Regions from separate parts of the Mycolicibacterium grossiae genome, predicted to be linked through region 2. Evidence: predicted binding sites of a transcription regulator. Region 2 holds the regulator's gene; each other region holds the start of a gene.
What was found. The regulator LexA, encoded in region 2, represses DNA repair genes until DNA is damaged. The targets are predictions, from matches to a motif close to CGAACANNTGTTCG.

Region 1 (6,154 bases), 130 kb from region 2:
GGCGGCGACCTCCGCGCGCAGCGCGGCGATGCTGCGGGCGCTGAACGGATCCGACATCGGCTCGGACCGAATCAGTGCCGCGGTGCTCATGTCGCCGTCCCTCTCGGGCCGCGTCGGAGCGGCCTCGTGTCGTGTCTACCGCCGCGCGCCTGCCGCCGGCCAGCCACGAGGGGTCCCGTGTGACCGAATCGACAGGCGCGCAGGGTGTTCGGGCCGGCTCACGCCGGCGGTGTGATCGGGCCGGCTCACGCCGGCGGTGGGTCAGCGGTGGACGAGGGGCCGGTTGCGGTTCGGACCCCAGTTGCGCCAGCCTCCGCGGCGGCGCGGTTCGGCGTCGACGGGTGCGGCATTCACCGGTCCGGTCGTCACGGGACCCGTCGTGGCGGCGCCGGTCGCGACCGGACCGGTGGTGGCCATCGGCGCAGCCGTGGCCGGAGCCGCGACCGGACGCTGCAGGATCTCGACGTCGCGGACCGACCGGACCGTGATGCGGCCGAGCGCGAGGGCGCCGAGCAGGACGATCAGGACCCCGAGGCCGTCGAAGTAGGCCAGTTCGAGGGCGACGCGGCGACCCTCGGTCGTGGCAGACGGGCTGCCCACGTCGCCCAGGCCCAGCGGCCCGGCCAGCAGTCGGCCGATGACGAACCAGGCGCCGGCGGCGACGGCGAGCCAGCCGCCGAGCATGGCGGTGGCGCGGTTGCGCGACACCAGCAGCAGCGCACCGCCGAGGGCGGCGACGACGCCCGGCAGCACCTGCAGCCAGCCGCGGCCCGCGGTCCAGTCGCTGCCCGGGCTGTAGGCGAAGTCGAACGCCGGGCCGAGGAACGGGATGACCGCTCCGTACACGCCCAGGATGATGAGCAGCAGTCCGCTGGCCGCGCCCCTGCTGCGGGGCATCGTCAGTCGACCGCCGCGCACGCGGGGCTTCGCGTCGGTCACGGCGGTGTCGGTGGTGAGGTCGTTCCTGGTGGACGGGTCTTTTCTGGTGAACATGGCAGCCTCCTCGGGTGTGCGAACGAGGTACCCGCCGGATCGCCGGGATAACCGGGACTTCCTCGCCCTAACGAGGTTGAAGGCGACTCCTCGGCGACCTCGACACGCGAATCGATCTAGATCACCGCGTCGGCCAGCAAACTGCATCGAAGTTTTGTAGCATTTCGCGTCGGGGGCACGTCGACGAGCGGGGCCCCGGAACTCGTGCCCGCGTCGCGCCGCGGCCGGGCACTCGGACACGGACAGTGGGCACATCGACGTGGAGTGGCTCGGCCGCTGGTGGCGGCAACCCGACCACTACGACTGGCTGTCCGCATACCTGACGACCCGTGGCCTGCAGCGGGTGACGCGAGCGTTCATGGTGGCCGTCATGGCGGCCCTCGGCGCGGCGCCGCTGGTGCTGCTGCTGAGTCCGCACGGCCCGCAAGGGCATGTGGCTCGCGGACTTTCGCTCGCCGCCGGCGGCGCCTGCCTCGTCATGGCGGTGGCATGGGCGGCGCGGTGGCCGACTCGCGGCCAGTCGCTGGCCTTCGTGATGGTGGCCGATGCGGGCATCGCCGCGGCGTGTCTCGTGCAACCCGCGCCGGGCGGAGGGCTGCAGGCGTGCACGGCCTTCGCGGTCCTCGGCGGCTACGTCGCGTTCTTCCACACCAGCCGTACGTTGTTGCTCGTCGTGACGACGGCGTTGACGACGGCGGCCGTCTCCGCAGTTCACTTGGTCATTCAGGGGGGTGTCTACGAAGCCGTCAGCAAATTGCTGATCGTGTCCGCCGGCGTCGTGGCAGCGCCATTCGCGGCGCACGTGCTGGTGCACTTCCTCGGCATCGACGCGCTGCGGTCCGACGTCGATCCGCTGACCGACCTGCTCAACCGGCGCGGCTTCCACCGGTCGATGCGGGCGCTGGTGGCCGAGTCGGTCGCCGACCGTGCTGCCGTCGTGAGCGCCGTGATGATCGACCTCGACGCCTTCAAGCGGGTCAACGACACCTCGGGGCACGCGACCGGCGACCAGATCCTCGTCGAGGTTGCCGAGATCTTGCGCCGCACCCGCCGCGGCGACTCCGTGATCGGCCGCATCGGTGGCGAGGAGTTCGTCGTCGGAGTGGTCGGCGCACGACGGGACGCGGTCGGACTGGCCGAACGGATGCGGCACGAGATCGCCGCGACGCCGTGGCGGGTCACGGCGAGCGTGGGCGTGGCCAGCGCGTCGGTGACGCGCGTGCCCGACGAGGGCATCCGGTCGTTCGTGCAGGGACTGCTCGAGTCCGCCGACCGTGCGATGTACGCGGCGAAGCGGGACGGCGGCGACCGCGTTCGCGCCACGTCGCCCGCGGCCGAACGCACGGGCGCGCGCCGCCCGTCGGTCTACCCGGACGGGTTCGTCGAGAGGCCGACGCCCAGCAGGACGACCGCCAGCAGCGGCAAGGTGCCCTGGACGATTGCCGACCGCGCCTTCGACGGCGCCGAAGCGAACAGCACCATCGCGGCGGCCGCCATGGATCCCGCGCCGGCGAAGACCAGCGCGGCACCCACCGCGGTGCCGCCGGAGATCGTCACGCCGACGCCGACCGCGGTGACCACGGCCAGGAAGAGGTTGTAGAAGCCCTGGTTGTAGGCCAGCAGCTTGGTGGCCTCCGCCTCCTCGGCGGTCGTGCCGAAGGTCGCGCGCGTCCGGGGTGCGGTCCACAGGAACGACTCGAGCACGAAGACGTACACGTGGAGCAGGGCGGCGAGCGACGCGAACACCAGCGCGCTGACGATCATCGGGTCTCCTCTGTCCTCATTCGAACAGGCCGGGTTGCCCCAGCCCGGTGACTCCGCTGGGCGGCGTCATGCCCAGGTGCCGCCACGCCTGGCTGGTCGCGACCCGCCCACGCGGCGTGCGGGCGATCATCCCGGCCCGCACCAGGAACGGCTCGCAGACCTCCTCGACGGTGGTCGGCTCCTCGCCGACGGCGACCGCCAGGGTCGACACGCCGACCGGTCCCCCGCCGAAGCTGCGGGTCAGAGCGGACAGCACGGCGCGGTCGAGGCGGTCGAGACCCAGTTCGTCGACGTCGTAGACCTCGAGCGCCAGCTTGGCGACGTCGCGGGTGATGACGCCGTCGGCGCGTACCTCCGCGTAGTCGCGGACACGGCGCAGCAACCGGTTCGCGATGCGCGGCGTCCCGCGGGACCGGCGGGCGATCTCCGCGCCCGCCTCCTGCCCCAGTTCGATGCCGAGGATGCCTGCCGACCGCAGCAGCACCCGCTCCAGTTCGGCCGGCTCGTAGAAGTCCATGTGGGCGGTGAACCCGAAGCGGTCCCGCAGCGGGCCGGTGAGGGCGCCGGACCGCGTGGTGGCGCCCACCAGGGTGAACGGCGCGACCTCCAGCGGAATCGACGTGGCTCCCGGCCCCTTGCCGACGACGACGTCGACGCGGAAGTCCTCCATCGCGAGGTAGAGCATCTCCTCGGCCGGCCGGGCGATCCGGTGGATCTCGTCGATGAACAGCACGTCGCCCTCGACCAGATTGGACAGCATCGCGGCGAGGTCGCCGGCCCGCTCCAGCGCCGGGCCGGAGGTGACGCGCAGCGACGAGTTGAGTTCGGCCGCGATGATCATCGCCAGCGACGTCTTGCCGAGGCCGGGCGGCCCGGACAGCAGGATGTGGTCGGGCGTGCCGCCGCGGTTCTTCGCCCCCTCGATGACGAGCTGCAATTGTTCGCGGACGCGGGGCTGGCCGATGAACTCGCCCAGCGAGCGCGGCCGCAGGCTGGCGTCGATGTCGCCCTCGCCGACCGTCAGCGCCGGCGACACCTCGCGGGTGTCGGGGTCCTCGGTGTCCTCGAACCTGCCCATCGACGACTACTTCTTCCCCAGCATGGACAGCGCCGCCCGCAGCGCGCTCTGCGTCGTGGCGTCCGGGTCGTCGGCGAGCACCTTGTCGGTGGCGTCCTCGGCCTGCTTGGCGGCGAACCCGAGACCGACGAGCGCCTCCACGACCGGACCGCGGATGCCGTACCCCATGCCGGTCAGCGCCGACCCAGCCGACACCTGACCGATCTTGTCGCGCAGTTCGAGGACCATGCGCTCGGCGCCCCGCTTGCCGATGCCGGGCACCCGGGTCAGGGCCGTGACGTCGCCGTCGCCGAGCGCCGCCCGCAGGGCCGCCGCGTCGTACACCGCGAGCGTCGCCAACGCGATCTTCGGCCCGACACCGGAGACGCCGAGCAGCGTGGTGAACAGGTCGCGGGACTCGGCGTCGGCGAACCCGTAGAGCGTCATCGAGTCCTCGCGCACGATCATCGCGGTGATCAGGCGGGCGTCCGCACCGCGGCGCAACGTGCCGAGGGTCGCCGGGGTGGTCATCACCTTGTAGCCGACGCCGGCGGCCTCGATGACGGCGTGGTCGAGGGCGATGTCGAGCACCTCGCCGCGCACCGACGCGATCACGGCGCGCTCCGCGACACCTGCTTGGCCTTCAGCCGGGCCTGGTACGTGCGCTTCTGCTCGGCGGCCAGCGCCTCGGCCGCGGCCATCCGGGCGATCATCGGCGCGCGCCAGCAGTGACAGATGGCCAGCGCCAGGGCGTCGGCCGCGTCGGCCGGTGTCGGCTTGGCCTGCAGCGCCAGGATCTTCGTGATCATCGTGGTGACCTGGGCCTTGTCCGCGCGACCATTTCCGGTCACCGCGGCCTTGACCTCGCTGGGGGTGTGGAAGTGCACGTCGATGCCCCGTTTGGCGGCCGCCAGCGCGATGACGCCGCCGGCCTGCGCGGTCCCCATCGCGGTGTTGGCGTTGTTGTTGGCGAACACCCGCTCGATGGCGACGACGTCGGGCAGGTGCGTGTCCATCCAATGTTCGACGGTGTCGCTGATGGTGAGCAGACGCAGCGCCAGCGGGTCGTCGGACGGGGTCCGGACGACGTCGACGTCGAGAGCGGTGACCTGCCGTCCCCGCCCGCTCTGGATCACCGACAGGCCACACCGGGTGAGCCCGGGGTCGACGCCCATCACGCGCACGCCACTCCCCTTCACTCGAAACGCTCACGGCCCGAACAGCTGTTCGATCCTAGCCCGCCGGCGTCGCGGTGGCGGTCAGGGACACGCCCACCGGGTCAGAGCGTCACAGCACGAAGTGACCGGAGCGGCGACCCGCAGCGATGGTCAGGGCCAGGTCGGCGACACGGGCCCGCGCATGGCGCGAGCCGCGCACCAGCTCGTGGCCGACCTGGGTGCCGTCCCGCTCGATGACGATGCGCCACCGGACGCCGCAGAACTTGGCGGCGTACCAGACGGGCCACAGCACGACGAACGGCACGGCGACGACGAGGCTGAGGAGGAACCAGTCGAGGTCGATGACGTCGGTCACGTCGGGAAACGGCCACCAGCGCCGATGCACGTTCCACTGCACGCCGTTGGGGTCGGTCACCGCTGCCACGGGGTCATTGTGCGCACGATGTGACGACGTCGTGGCCCGACGGGCAGATTGAACTCCCGCCATGGCGGATATGGGGAGTGACGGCGGTGTCATTCCACCGCCTCGACCGAAGCCGAACCCGATCCGTGGGAGCTGATTTCACGCAATGCCCGACGAGAACGAACTGGAGTCTGCAACCAACCTCGCGGTCACCCTGGCCTGGGTGGCAGGTGCGGTGGTCATCGCCTATCTCGTGGGGGTGGTCCTCACCTGGGTGCTGAGACGCATCGGCCGGCGCAGCGCGGTGGTCGACGACGTCGCGACGTACAGCCGTCTCCCGGTACGGGCCACCCTGACGGTGCTGGCCGCACAGATCGCCGTGCAGCGGACGAGCGACGATTCGGATTCCTGGCGCGGGTGGGTGGACCACACGCTGCTGATCGTCAACATCGCGACCTTCACCTGGCTGGTGGTCAGTTTCGTGTTCGTGGCCGAGCGCCGTGCGATCTCGCGGTTCGCCGGCGGTGACGACGAGATCACCGACGCCGACCGCCGGTGGCGGCGGGTGCGCACGCAGGTCGAGGTGCTGCGCCGGCTCGCCATCGCGGTCGTCGTGGTGCTCGGCGTCGCGGCGATCCTCATGACGTTCCCGGCGTTCTCCGACATCGGCACCACGCTGTTCGCCTCGGCCGGTGTCCTGTCGGTGGTCGCCGGTCTGGCGGCGCAGACGTCGCTCGGTGCGCTGTTCGCCGGCATGCA
Region 2 (6,154 bases):
TCCGGCTGCACCTCGACGAGAAGCTCACGGCGGAGCAGGCCGCGATGGCGAAGTGGTGGGCCACCGAGGCGCAGGTGCGGCTCAACGACCGCTGCCTGCAGCTGCACGGCGGTTACGGCTACATGCGTGAATACCCGGTGGCCAGGGCGTTCCTCGACGCCCGCATCCAGACGATCTACGGCGGAACCACCGAGATCATGAAGGAGATCATCGGCCGCAGCATGGGCGTCTGACGCCGCTGCGGGCGTCCGGCGGCCGTGACGGAAGTGGTACCGGTCGCGCGACACTTGCCCGATACCGCTTGGATATCCCTCAAGATGGACGTCGACTGACGCAGAGTTGACGCACGTGCTACTTCGAGGGAACCGTGAGCGCATCGCGGGGAGGACTGATGACTGGGCTTCGATCCCTGCTGGGCAGGGCCATGGGACGGGCGAGCGTAGCGGTGGTGACGGTGGCCGCCTGCGCGCTGCTCGCGCCGGTGATGCCCACGGCGCTGGCCGACCCGGCAGGTGACGCCGACGCCGCCATCAACGCGGCCTACGACGCCGCGGGCGGTCCCGGGGGCACCCTCGGTCCCAAGGACGGCGGCGTCTACCCGGTGGGCGCGGGCTTCGGGCAGAACTTCGCGAGCGGCCGGATCTTCTTCAGCCCCGGCACCGGTGCGCACGTCATGCAGGGCGCGATCCTGGACAAGTACCTGTCCCTGGGCGGTCCCGGCGACGGCGATCTGGGCTTCCCCGACATCGACGAGGGGGCGGGGCGCGCGCCGAACAGCCGGAACGTGACGTTCAGCGCCGCCGACGACCCCGTCATCTTCTGGACCCCGGACACCGGCGCCCACGTCGTGCGCGGCGCGATCAACGCGGCGTGGGATCAGGTCGGCGGTTCGGCGGGCTCGCTCGGCGTGCCCACCGAGGACGAGGTGTACCGCGGGAACGTGGTGTCGCAGACGTTCACCGGCGGCCAGCTGTCGTGGGACCGCAGCACCAAGGCGTTCACGACGACGCCGCCGGAACTCGCCGATCAGCTCGGCGGAGTGCGGATCCCGGGCGACGCCACCTCGGAAATCGACGCCGCCCGGCGCGCGGCGGGCGGCCCGCTGGGCCCGCTCGGTGCAGCGCAGGGTCCGGCCGAACCGGTCGCCGGGGACGGCCTGGTGCAGACCTTCGACGGCGGGAAGATCTTCTACAGCCCGGCCACGGGCGCCAACGTGCTCACCGGCCAGGTGCTCGCGAAGTACGAGAGCGTCGGCGGACCCGGCGGTGACCTCGGCTTCCCGAAGGCCAACGAGGCCGACGGGGGACTGGCGCCGGCGAGCCGGTTCGCGGCCTTCACCGCCGCCGACGAGCCGGTCATCTTCTGGACACCCGACTTCGGCGCCGTGATCGTCCGTGGGGCGATGAACGCCGCCTGGTCGACGCTCGGCGGCGCCACCGGCACGCTCGGTGCGCCGACCGCCGATCAGACCGAGAGCGACGACGTCGTCACGCAGAAGTTCGCGAACGGCGCCATCTCCTGGAACCGCTCGACCAAGGCCTTCAGCACCGAGCCACCGAACCTCGCCGCCGACCTCGCGGGAGTTCGGGTTCCGGGCCAGGACGCGCCGCAGGCGACCCAGGGCGACGACCCGCAGGCGGCCGCGGACGGCCGACCGTGGTACCGCCAGTGGTGGTGGCTGCTGGTGATCGTGCCGGTGGTGCTGCTCGTCGCGGCGGTGGGGGCCGCCGTGGTGCTGCACCGGCGCCGCGCGGACGACCGCCCGCCGCTCGACCGGTTCGACGACTACGACGACTACGACGACGACCAGGACTTCGAGTCCGGACCGGTGCCGGCCGCCGAGTCCCCGGCCGGGACCGACCAGCCACCGTTCGTGCCGTTGAGCGCATGGGCCATGCCCGGTGAGGGCTCCGACGGCCCGGCCGGCGTACCCGCAGCCGGGCCGGCGCCGGCGCCGGGTGCTTCCGCGGTACCGGACATCGGTCCCGAGGCGAACCTCGACGAGGACCAGGACGCGATCGACACCGCACCGACGCGGGTGGTCTCCGAGGACGCCATACCCGGGAACGAGGTGTCCGGAGATGCGGCGTCCCCCGGCGAAGGGTCCGATCGCGGGCCGGCCGATCGCGGGGCGGCCGACGAGCCGGCGACCGCGGCGTTCGACGAGCTGTTCGGCGGCCGTTCGGAGACCGGTCGGCACGCGGGTAGCGACCCGACCGACGGACCCCTGACGCCCGCCGTAGACCGCGAGGACGAGGCTGCCGACGCGTACGGCCTCGGCGATGACTTCGACGATGGCTTCGGTGACGACGTCCATGACGGCGATCCCGCGCGCGACGAGTTCGACGACCCGGTGTTCGAGGACGCGTTCGCCGCGCCGGTGGCAGGAGCGGCGGCCTCGGCAGCGGCCGATCCGGAGCCGTCGAGCGGCCCGCCCAGCGGTCGGCATGCGGCCATCCAGCTCGACGACACCGCACCGAGTCAGACGTCGCTGCGCCTGGCGCAGGGGGACCCGTACACCGCACCGGCGGGCTACCCGATCAAGGCCGACACCAAGACGGGGCTCTACTGGCTGCCCACCAGCGTGCAGTACGACCGCGTGCGTGCCGAGATCTGGTTCGCCAGTGAGGAGTTCGCGCTGACGAACGGCTTCGTCAGGGGCTAGCGCCGTCAGACCTTGCGGATGACGGTGACGACCTTGCCGAGGATCGCGGCGTCGTTGCCCGGGATCGGATCGAACGCCGGGTTGTGCGGCATCAGCCACACCTGGCCGCGCGTGCGCTTGAACGTCTTGACCGTGGCCTCGCCGTCGATCATGGCGGCCACGATGTCGCCGTTGTCCGCGACGTTCTGCTGCCGGACGACCACCCAGTCGCCGTCGCAGATCGCCGCGTCCACCATCGATTCGCCGACGACCTTGAGCAGGAATAGCGAGCCCTCGCCGACCAGTTCGCGGGGCAGCGGAAAGACGTCCTCGACGGCCTCCTCGGCCAGGATGGGACCACCCGCGGCGATTCGACCCAGCACGGGGACGAAGGTGGGCTCGGGAAGGGCGTCGGAGCCGGCGACGTCGGTCGCGACGATCGGCGTGACGGCATCGTCGGCGCCGCGGACGTCCACGGCGCGTGGGCGGTTGGGGTCGCGCCGCAGATAGCCCTTGCGTTCGAGGGTGCGCAGCTGATGGGCCACCGAGGACGTGGACGTGAGTCCCACGGCGTCGCCGATCTCGCGGATGCTCGGCGGATAGCCGCGGGTGGTCACCGAGGTGCGGATGACCTCGAGGATGGTGCGCTGTCGTTCGGTCAGTCCGGCGTCGTTGCCGGCGGGACGACGTGCGTCCGCGCCGTTCGGCGTGTCGCTGCTGTCACTCATGGCGCCGAATGTAGTCCGAGACCGTTCGAGAATCAAACATGTGTTCGACGCGTGTCGCGGTCGCCGGGGCGTGTCGGTGGCCCCGGATATCGTCGGCAACGATTCGATCACGTGTTCTATTCATCGAACACGTGATCGAGTACATTTCGAACACACAGGCGAACGACCGTTTCCGGAAAGACCGGAAACGCCCGAACCGAAAGGCCTCGCGATGACGATCATCACCCGGGACTACCCCACCGAACTGGTCGCCCGTCCGGTGCGTCCGCGTCCCGCGGCCCGCCGGTCGCCGCAGCGCCGTCGGCCGGCCGCCGCACCGCTGCGCTACTCCGGCACCGGTGTCCTGATGTCGCGGGCTTCGCACCGGCGCAAGCCGATCACGCCGGTCACCACGGTGCTGCTGGCGTTGGTCGCGGCGGGAATCACGGTGTGGCTCGGCCTGGTCGCGCAGTTCGGCGCCGCACCGGAGACGCCGGCGCCGGTGCCCGGGGAGCTGGCCGTGGTCCAGGTCCAGACGGGGGAGTCGCTGCAGCAGCTCGCCGCTCGCATCGCGCCCGACGCCCCGGTCGGCCCGACGGTCGAGCGGATCCGCGAACTGAACGAGCTGGACACCGCGGGTGTCGCGGCCGGGCAGACGCTCATCGCCCCGGTCGGCTGACCCGCCGCCATGCGCCGTGAGACACCCTGCCGTCCCTCGGTACGCTCGTATGGGGCCGGAACATTCCGGTCTCATCCCAGCGGCGGCGAAGGAGCGGTGGTGCACTGTCCGTTCTGTCGTCATCCCGATAGCCGGGTCGTCGACTCCCGCGAGGCCGACGAGGGCCAGGCGATCCGCCGGCGTCGGTCGTGCCCGGAATGCGGCAAGCGGTTCACCACGGTGGAGACCGCCGTGCTCGCCGTCGTGAAGCGCAGCGGGGTCACCGAGCCCTTCAGCCGCGAGAAGGTCGTCAAGGGCGTCCGGCGTGCCTGCCAGGGCCGCGACGTCGCCGACGACGCGCTGCACTTGCTGGCGCAGCAGGTGGAGGACGCCGTGCGCGGGCTCGGTTCGCCCGAGGTACCCAGCAACGAAGTCGGTCTGGCGATCCTGGGTCCGCTGCGCGACCTGGACGAGGTCGCCTACCTGCGGTTCGCGTCGGTGTATCGGTCGTTCTCCTCGGCCGAGGACTTCGAGCGCGAGATCGAGGCGCTGCGCACCCACCGCACCACCAAGGCGGCGCCCGCGCGCTGAGGCGCGCGTCAGCCGACCCGCCGGATGCCGTCGTCGACGACGCGTCCGGCGACGCGAACCCAGCCCTGCGGATCCCACCACGTGCGGATCTGAGATCCCCGCCCCTGCGTGATCACCAGATCGCAGGAGAGATGGTCGGTGATCCGCACCGCCGCCGCGCCGGTGGCCTCGTCCTCGACGATGCCGAGGCCGGGGGCGAACATCCGCGACCGTATGGCACCTGCGGCGCGGTCGGTCCACGCCCACACGTAGTGCTCGACGTCGTCGTCGGTGTAGTCGTCGGGGTCGGCTGCCAGCACCGCCTCGGCCGTGCCGAGGTCGTAGAGCGACATCTCGGGCGCCCAGTCCGCACGCGCCCGGATCACCGTGACGTCCCCGTCGGGCAGCTGTTCGCGATCCACGGCGACGACGCCCGCCGGCACCCGGAGCGTCTTGACCGGCGTCCCGCGTCGCGCGAGCCACCAGCCTGCGCCCACGGTGGGGTGTCCGGCGAACGGCAGTTCCGCGGCGGGAGTGAAGATGTGCGCCGTCGCGCTCGAGGCGCCGGGCGCCGGCAGGTCGACGTAGATCGTCTCGCTGTAGCCCAGTTCGGTGGCCAACGTCTGCCGCTCGCGCGGCGCGACGGCGGCCGCATCGACGACGCCGAGGGGATTGCCGTACCGACCCTCGGCGTCGGTGAAGACCCGCAGCACGCTCACGTCGATCGCCATGACGGCATGCTAGTTCGCCGGCGCCGGTGCGGAGGCCGGCTCCGCCCTAGGTGGCGCTGCGTTCGTCGGCGCCCATCGCGTCGAGCACCGCCACCCGGGTGTCGTGCGGCCCGGTGAGGGTCTGTTCGCTCGCTCCGGTGCGCAGCAGTGTCCGCAGCAGCTCCTGGTCGTACACCGCCGGAGTGGTGCCGTCGATGAACTTCTCGACGATCTCGACGAAGCGGTCGGGATCGTCGTGGAACGGGAAGTGCCCGGAACCGTCGAACACGTCGAGTCGCGACCCCGGCATCGCGGCATGCGCCATGCGGGCGTGGCTGACCGGGATGACCGAGTCGTGCGACCCCCAGATCAGCTGCACGGGAACGGATTCGGTGAGGTAGCAGCGGTCGAGCATCGTCACCACCTGACCGCGCCAGTCGACGACTGCGCGCAGCGTTCGGGCGAAGGCCGACGACGCGGTGGGTTCGGGCAGGTCGGCCAGGATGCGCAACATGTTCTCGACGTCACGTCCCGCGCGGGTCCGGCCGAGCAGCGGTCCGCCGACCCGGCCCAGGAGCTGCAGCGCGGGCAGCATCAGCGGCAGGCGGAGCAGCGCGAGTGCCTCGGTGCCCATCGGCAGCGAGGCGACGCGCAGGGCCACGTTGACGTCCTTGGTGACGCCGCCGGCGCCCACCAGGATCAGCCGGTCCACCAGTTGCGGGAACTGGTAGGCGAACTGCATGGCCACGCCGCCGCCGAGTGAGTGGCCCACGACGGTGACGCGTTCGACGTCCAGCACGCTGAGCAGGTCCCGCATGCCGTTGGCGTACGCGGCGACGGAGTAGTCGGCGCGGGGCTTGTCGGA
Region 3 (6,154 bases), 1.0 Mb from region 2:
GCGCACCGCGCTGCGCCCGCGGTAGGTGATGACGTTGGCCACCTGGGCGGCGTAGTCGCGGCCGTAGCGCTCGTAGACGTACTGGATCGCCTGCTCGCGCAGGTCGGACTCGATGTCGATGTCGATGTCGGGGGGCCCGTCGCGCGCCGGCGACAGGAACCGTTCGAAGAGCAGGTCGTTGGCCACCGGGTCGACGTTGGTGACGCCCAGGGCGTAGCAGACCGCGGAGTTGGCCGCCGACCCCCGGCCCTGGGCGAGGATGCCGTTCTCCCGGCAGAACCGGGTGATGTCGTCGACCACCAGGAAGTAGCCCGGGAAGTCGAGTTGGGCGATCACCCGCAGCTCGTGCTCGATCTGCTCGTAGGCGCGCGACGCCCGCTGCGGCGGACCGTACCGGCGGTGCGCGCCGACCATGGTCAGGTGGCGCAGCCAGCTGTTCTCGGTGTGCCCCTCGGGGACGTCGAACGGCGGCAACTTGGGCGCGATCAGCGCCAGCCCGAACGCGCACTGTTCACCGAGATCCGCTGCGGCGGTGACCGCGTCGGGGCGGTGGGCGAACAACCGGGCCATCTCGTCCCCGGACCGCAGGTGCGCCCCACCCAGCGGAGCGAGGTAGCCGGCCGCCTCGTCCATCGAGTGGCGCGCCCGGATGGCGCCCATCGCCATGGCGAGCCGCCCGCGCGAGGGCTCGGCGAAGTGCGCTCCGGTGGTGGCGACGACGCCGACGCCGAAGCGGGGCGCCAGATCGGCCAGGATGGCGTTGCGTTCGTCGTCGAGCGGATGGCCGTGCCGACTCAGTTCGATGCTGACCCGGTCCGCCCCGAACCGGTCCACCAGGTCGGCGAGTGCGGCCGCGGCGGCGTCCGGTCCGCCACTCGAGAGTGCCTGCCGCACATGCCCCTTGCGGCATCCGGTCAGGACGTGCCAGTGCCCGCCGGCGGCCTCGGTCAGCGCGTCGTAGTCGTATCGCGGCCTGCCCTTCTCGCCGCCTGCGAGGTGGGCCGCCGAGATCTGACGGGACAGCCGCCGGTAACCCTCGGGGCCGCGGGCGAGCACCAGCAGGTGCGGGCCGGGCGGGTCGGGATCCTCGGTGCGGGGCACGTTGCTCAGCGACAGCTCGGCGCCGAACACCGTCGCCACGCCGAGTTCCTGCGCGGCCTCGGCGAACCGCACCACGCCGTACAGCCCGTCGTGGTCGGTGAGGGCGATGGCGCGCAGGCCCAACCGGGCCGCCTCCTCGACCAGTTCCTCCGGCGTGCTCGCCCCGTCGAGGAAGCTGTACGCCGAGTGGGCGTGCAGTTCGGCGTACGGGACCGCCGAGCGGCCGCGCACCTCCCCGACCGGCTCGTAGGCGCCACGCTTGCGCGACCAGGCAGGACTGTCCCCGCCGTCGCCGGGCGGCTCGGCCATGGGGATCCCGGCCCGACGCGGCTTGCTGGTGAGGACGCGCTCCATCTCACCCCAGCTCGGCGGGCCGTTGAACCAATCCACGCGCCCAGTCTATCGAACGTGCGTTCGATGCGCGCATCGGACGGTCACGTCGAATTCTCGAAGGACGAAGCCATTCCCATGAGATTCCGATGAATCGTTCGACAATCGGATTACCAAACCTTCGCGGCGGCAATATCGTGGGGGACACGACGCATCGAGCCGGCCGAATCACGTTGCGCCACAATGCTCGACACCCCGATACCCTCCCCGAAACGGGGAGGGTCTCTTATTCATCTGAGCACCGAAACGCCATTCTATGAATTCGCCCAGTCGTCCTTTACGCGGTCGATCGAACGCCCATACCGTCGATGACATGAGGATGAACGAGACGAGAACACGGAGTCCCTTCGGCGTCACGGTGGCGGTCACGGCGGCGCTGTTCGCGGCGGCACTCGGGTCCGCCGCCACGGCGCAGGCGCTACCGAGCGGCGGCGAGGACGCCGCGGGCGCCATCGCCGAACTCGAGGCGCAGGGCTATCAGGTCCACGTCAACGGATCGCACCGCACGTCGTGGGACGGCTGCCAGACCACCCGGGTGCACGCGCCGGAACTGGACGGTGACTGGGGCACCGCCCACGTGACCGTCCACTGCACCACCGAGACGCCCTGACCGTTGCGATGACTTCTCGCCGTCTTCGGGGTCACCATGTCGGAAGAGCCCGTCGGGCAGGACCCGCATCCCACAGGAGGCACCGTGACCCCGAAGACACCGACCACCGAGACCCAGACCCCCGAGACACAGACCCCCGGCACCATGACCGCCGCCCCACCGGTCGTCGACCACGCCACCTGGCGTACCACGCTGGACGAGCTGCGCCGCCGCGAGAAGGCGGCCACCCGTGAACTGGACGCCATCGCCGCGCAGCGCCGCCGGCTGCCGATGGTCCGACTGCCCGACTACACGCTCACCGGCGCCGACGGCCCGGTCCGGCTCGCCGACCTGTTCGACGGGCGCAGCCAGCTCATCACCTACCACCACATGTGGAGCGACGGCGCCGAGTGGCAGTGCGGCGGCTGCACGGGGTTCACCTCGCAGTTCACCCGGCTCGACTTCCTCGACGCCTACGACGCCCGGTTCGTGATCGTGACCAACGGCCCGATCACCGAGGCGCTGGCGTACAAGGCGAAGGTCGGCAACCAGATGGACTGGTACTCCGCCGCCGGGACGACGTTCGGCGCCGACGTCGACGCCGCGCCCGGCGAGGGTTTCGCCGTCAACGTGTTCCTGCGCGACGGCGACACCGTGTATCGCACGTGGCACACCAACGGGCGCGGCACCGAGCAGCTCAGCCACACCTTCGCGCTGATCGACCTGTTGCCGTTCGGCCGGCAGGAGGAGTGGCAGGACTCCCCCGACGGCTGGCCGCAGAGTCCCACCTACTCGAAGTGGCTGGACTCGCCGGCCGTCGCGGGCCTCTACGGACCGACGGCCTGAGTCTCAGTCGACGTACTCCGCGGTGCCGTCCTCGAGCACGACGCGCGAGTTCGACCCGTCGGCGCCGGCGGCCTCGGTGCGGTACACGGCGTGGCCGGGCTCGGTGCGCCACACCGACGTCGTCAACGTCTCGCCGGGGAACACCGGGGAGGTGAACCGGGCGCCGACGGCGCGGATCCTGGTCGCGTCACCACCGCCGAGTTCGGCCACCAGCACGCGGCCCGCGACGCCGTAGGTGCACAGGCCATGCAGGATCGGCTTCGGGAAGCCGGCGAGGTTCTGCGCGAACCACGGATCGGAGTGCAGCGGGTTGCGGTCCCCGGAGAGCCGGTAGATCAGCGGCTGGTCCTCGGTGGTGGGCAGGGCGACCGACGCGTCCGGGGCCCGGTCGGGGATCGCCGGTGCGACCGCGCGCTCACCCGGCCGACCACCGAAACCACCCTCACCGCGGATCACCGCGGTCGACCAGGACTCGGCCACGACCTCTCCGGTGTCCGGGTCGGTACCGGTGCCCTTGAGCACCAGGATGGCGTTCTTGCCCTCGCCCTTGTCCTGGATGTCGGCCACCTCGGAGGTGACGTCGAGCGCTCCGGCCGGGGACAGCGGGCGGTGCAGGCGGATGCGCTGACTGCCGTGCAGCAGCATCGCCCAGTTGAAGTCGCCGACGTGCGCGGCGGCACCCCAGGCGGGGCAGGCAATGACGGCGTAGGTGGGCAGCACCTGCTGCGGGACGTCGTGGCTGTTCTCGGTGGTGAATGCGAGATCCGCCGTGCCGCAGCCGACGCCGAGCGCGTAGAGCAGCGTGTCGCGGTCGGTCCACGAGAAGCGCTGCGGATCGGTCGTGGCGCCGATGGCGTCGGGGTTGATCGGCATGGGGTCTCCTCGCAGGACGGGCGCCGGACGGTCGTCTCGGACAGTAGCCGGGTGGTTGACGCCGCACGCCGCGCGGGTGACCATGGCTCTCGTGCGCTATGTCGTTACCGGCGGTACCGGGTTCATCGGACGCCGGGTCGTCACCGAGATCCTGTCCCGTCCCGATGCCCACGACGCCGACGTGCGGGTACTGGTCCGCCGCGGGTCGCTGGCGACCTTCGAGCGCCTCGCCGAGCAGTGGGGCCGACGGGTGACGCCGCTCGTCGGGGACCTCACCGCGCCCGACCTCGGCCTCGCCCACACCGACGACCTCGGCGACGTCGACCACGTGGTGCACTGCGCCGCGGTCTACGACATCACCGCCGACGACGACGCGCAGCGCGCCGCGAACGTCGACGGCACCCGCGCGGTGATCGACGTCGCGCGGCGGGTGGGCGCCACGCTGCACCACGTCTCGTCGATCGCAGTGGCCGGCACGTTCGACGGCGAGTACACCGAGGACGACTTCGACGTCGGCCAGGACCTTCCCACGCCGTACCACCAGACGAAGTTCGAGGCGGAGTCGCTGGTGCGGTCGATGGCCGGCCCACGGCACCGGATCTACCGGCCGGCCGTGGTCGTCGGCGACTCGCGCACCGGCGAGATGGACAAGGTCGACGGCCCCTACTACTTCTTCGGCGTCCTCGCGCGGCTCGCGGTGCTGCCGTCGCTGTTTCCCATCGCGCTGCCCGACGTCGGCCGGACCAATCTGGTGCCGGTCGACTACGTGGCCGCGGCGCTGGTCGAACTGATGCACCTGCCCGACCGCGACGGCGAGACGTTTCACCTGGTGTCGCCGACGTCGATCGGCCTGCGCGGCATCTACCGCGGGGTCGCCCGGGAAGCGGGTCTGCCGCCGGTGCGCGCCGCCCTGCCACGTGCCACTGCGGCGCCCGTCCTCGCGGCCACCGGCCGGCTGAAGGTGCTGCGCAACATGGCCGCCACGCAGCTCGGCATCCCGGGCGAGGTGCTCGACGTCGTCGAGCTGGCGCCGCGGTTCACCGCCGAGCGCACCACCGCGGCGCTGCGCGGCACCGGCATCGAGGTGCCCGCGTTCGGTTCCTACGCCGGTCGGCTGTGGCGGTACTGGGCCGAACACCTCGACCCCGATCGCGCGCGCCGCGACGATCCGGCGGGCCCGCTGGTCGGCAGGCACGTGGTGATCACCGGCGCGTCGAGCGGAATCGGGCGCGCAGCCGCCGTCGCGATCGCCGAACGCGGCGCCACGGTGTTCGCGCTCGCGCGCAGCGCCGAGGCGCTCGACGACCTCGTCGCGCAGATCCGGGCGGCCGGCGGCTCGGCCCACGCCTTCACGTGCGACGTCACCGACTCGGCGTCGGTCGAGGCCACCGTCAAGGACATCCTGGGGCGCTTCGACCACGTCGACTACCTGGTCAACAACGCCGGCCGGTCCATCCGCCGGTCGGTCGCCAACTCCACCGACCGGCTGCACGACTACGAACGCGTGATGGCGGTCAACTACTTCGGGTCGGTCCGGATGGTGCTGGCCCTGCTGCCGCACTTCCGGGAGCGCCGCTTCGGCCACGTCGTCAACGTCTCCAGCGCCGGCGTGCAGGCCAACAGCCCGAAGTACAGCGCCTACGTGCCGAGCAAGGCAGCACTCGACGCCTTCGCCGACGTCGTGGGCACCGAGACGCTGTCCGACCACGTCACGTTCACCACGATCCACATGCCGCTGGTGAAGACGCCGATGATCGCGCCGTCGCGCCGGCTGAACCCGATGCCGCCGATCACCGCCGAGCATGCGGCCGCCATGGTGGTGCGCGGGCTGATCGACAAGCCGGCCCGCATCGACACCCCGGTCGGGACGCTCGCCGACCTCGGCACCTACGTCGTGCCCAAGGTGTCCCGACGGATCCTGCACCAGCTTTACCTCGGGTTCCCGGACTCGGCCGCGGCCCGGGGCGTGAGCACGGCCGATCGGCCCGACGGCGGCAGGCGGCGGCCGCGTCGTCCCGCCCGGCCCCCGGTGCCCGCGTTGCGTACGCCGCGCGCGGTCAAGCACGCGGTGCGGCTGCTGCCCGGCGTGCACTGGTAGCGCATGGGCGCCGGTAGGGTCGACCCGTGACGCCGGACGAGCCGACGCAGCCCGTGTTCGCCGACGTGGACACCGGCGTGGACGACGCGATGGCGCTGGCCTATCTGTTCGCCAGCGCGGAGGCGGATCTCGTCGGCATCGCCGCGACGGCGGGCAACGTGAACGTCGACCAGGTGTGCGTCAACAATCTCGGACTGCTCGACCTGTGCGGGGTGTCCGGCATCCCCGTCTCCCGGGGCGCGGAGCGGCCGCTCGCC

Region 1: ruvC (crossover junction endodeoxyribonuclease RuvC) is a predicted target of LexA. The motif match lies at 5,031-5,044, and genes of this name have one in related genera.
Region 3: FZ046_RS12045 (error-prone DNA polymerase) is a predicted target of LexA. The motif match lies at 1,505-1,518, and genes of this name have one in related genera.

The regions. Positions count from the first base shown of each region.
Region 1 covers NZ_CP043474.1:3,664,471-3,670,624, reverse strand. The annotation lists gene FZ046_RS17765 (cytochrome P450 family protein) at 1-90, opposite strand, end outside; gene FZ046_RS17760 (hypothetical protein) at 262-897, opposite strand; partial or broken gene FZ046_RS28225 (GGDEF domain-containing protein) at 1,352-2,254, shown strand; gene FZ046_RS17750 (DUF1304 domain-containing protein) at 2,359-2,757, opposite strand; gene ruvB (Holliday junction branch migration DNA helicase RuvB) at 2,774-3,835, opposite strand; gene ruvA (Holliday junction branch migration protein RuvA) at 3,842-4,429, opposite strand; gene ruvC (crossover junction endodeoxyribonuclease RuvC) at 4,426-4,998, opposite strand; gene FZ046_RS17730 (hypothetical protein) at 5,102-5,416, opposite strand; gene FZ046_RS17725 (mechanosensitive ion channel family protein) at 5,562-6,154, shown strand, end outside.
Region 2 covers NZ_CP043474.1:3,536,888-3,543,041, forward strand. The annotation lists gene FZ046_RS17035 (acyl-CoA dehydrogenase family protein) at 1-233, shown strand, start outside; gene FZ046_RS17040 (LGFP repeat-containing protein) at 392-2,665, shown strand; gene lexA (transcriptional repressor LexA) at 2,671-3,372, opposite strand; gene FZ046_RS17050 (LysM peptidoglycan-binding domain-containing protein) at 3,584-4,030, shown strand; gene nrdR (transcriptional regulator NrdR) at 4,130-4,600, shown strand; gene FZ046_RS17060 (PhzF family protein) at 4,609-5,310, opposite strand; gene FZ046_RS17065 (alpha/beta fold hydrolase) at 5,357-6,154, opposite strand, start outside.
Region 3 covers NZ_CP043474.1:2,516,142-2,522,295, reverse strand. The annotation lists gene FZ046_RS12045 (error-prone DNA polymerase) at 1-1,491, opposite strand, end outside; gene FZ046_RS12040 (hypothetical protein) at 1,805-2,101, shown strand; gene FZ046_RS12035 (DUF899 domain-containing protein) at 2,246-2,926, shown strand; gene FZ046_RS12030 (MaoC family dehydratase) at 2,930-3,799, opposite strand; gene FZ046_RS12025 (SDR family oxidoreductase) at 3,882-5,897, shown strand; gene FZ046_RS12020 (nucleoside hydrolase) at 5,987-6,154, shown strand, end outside.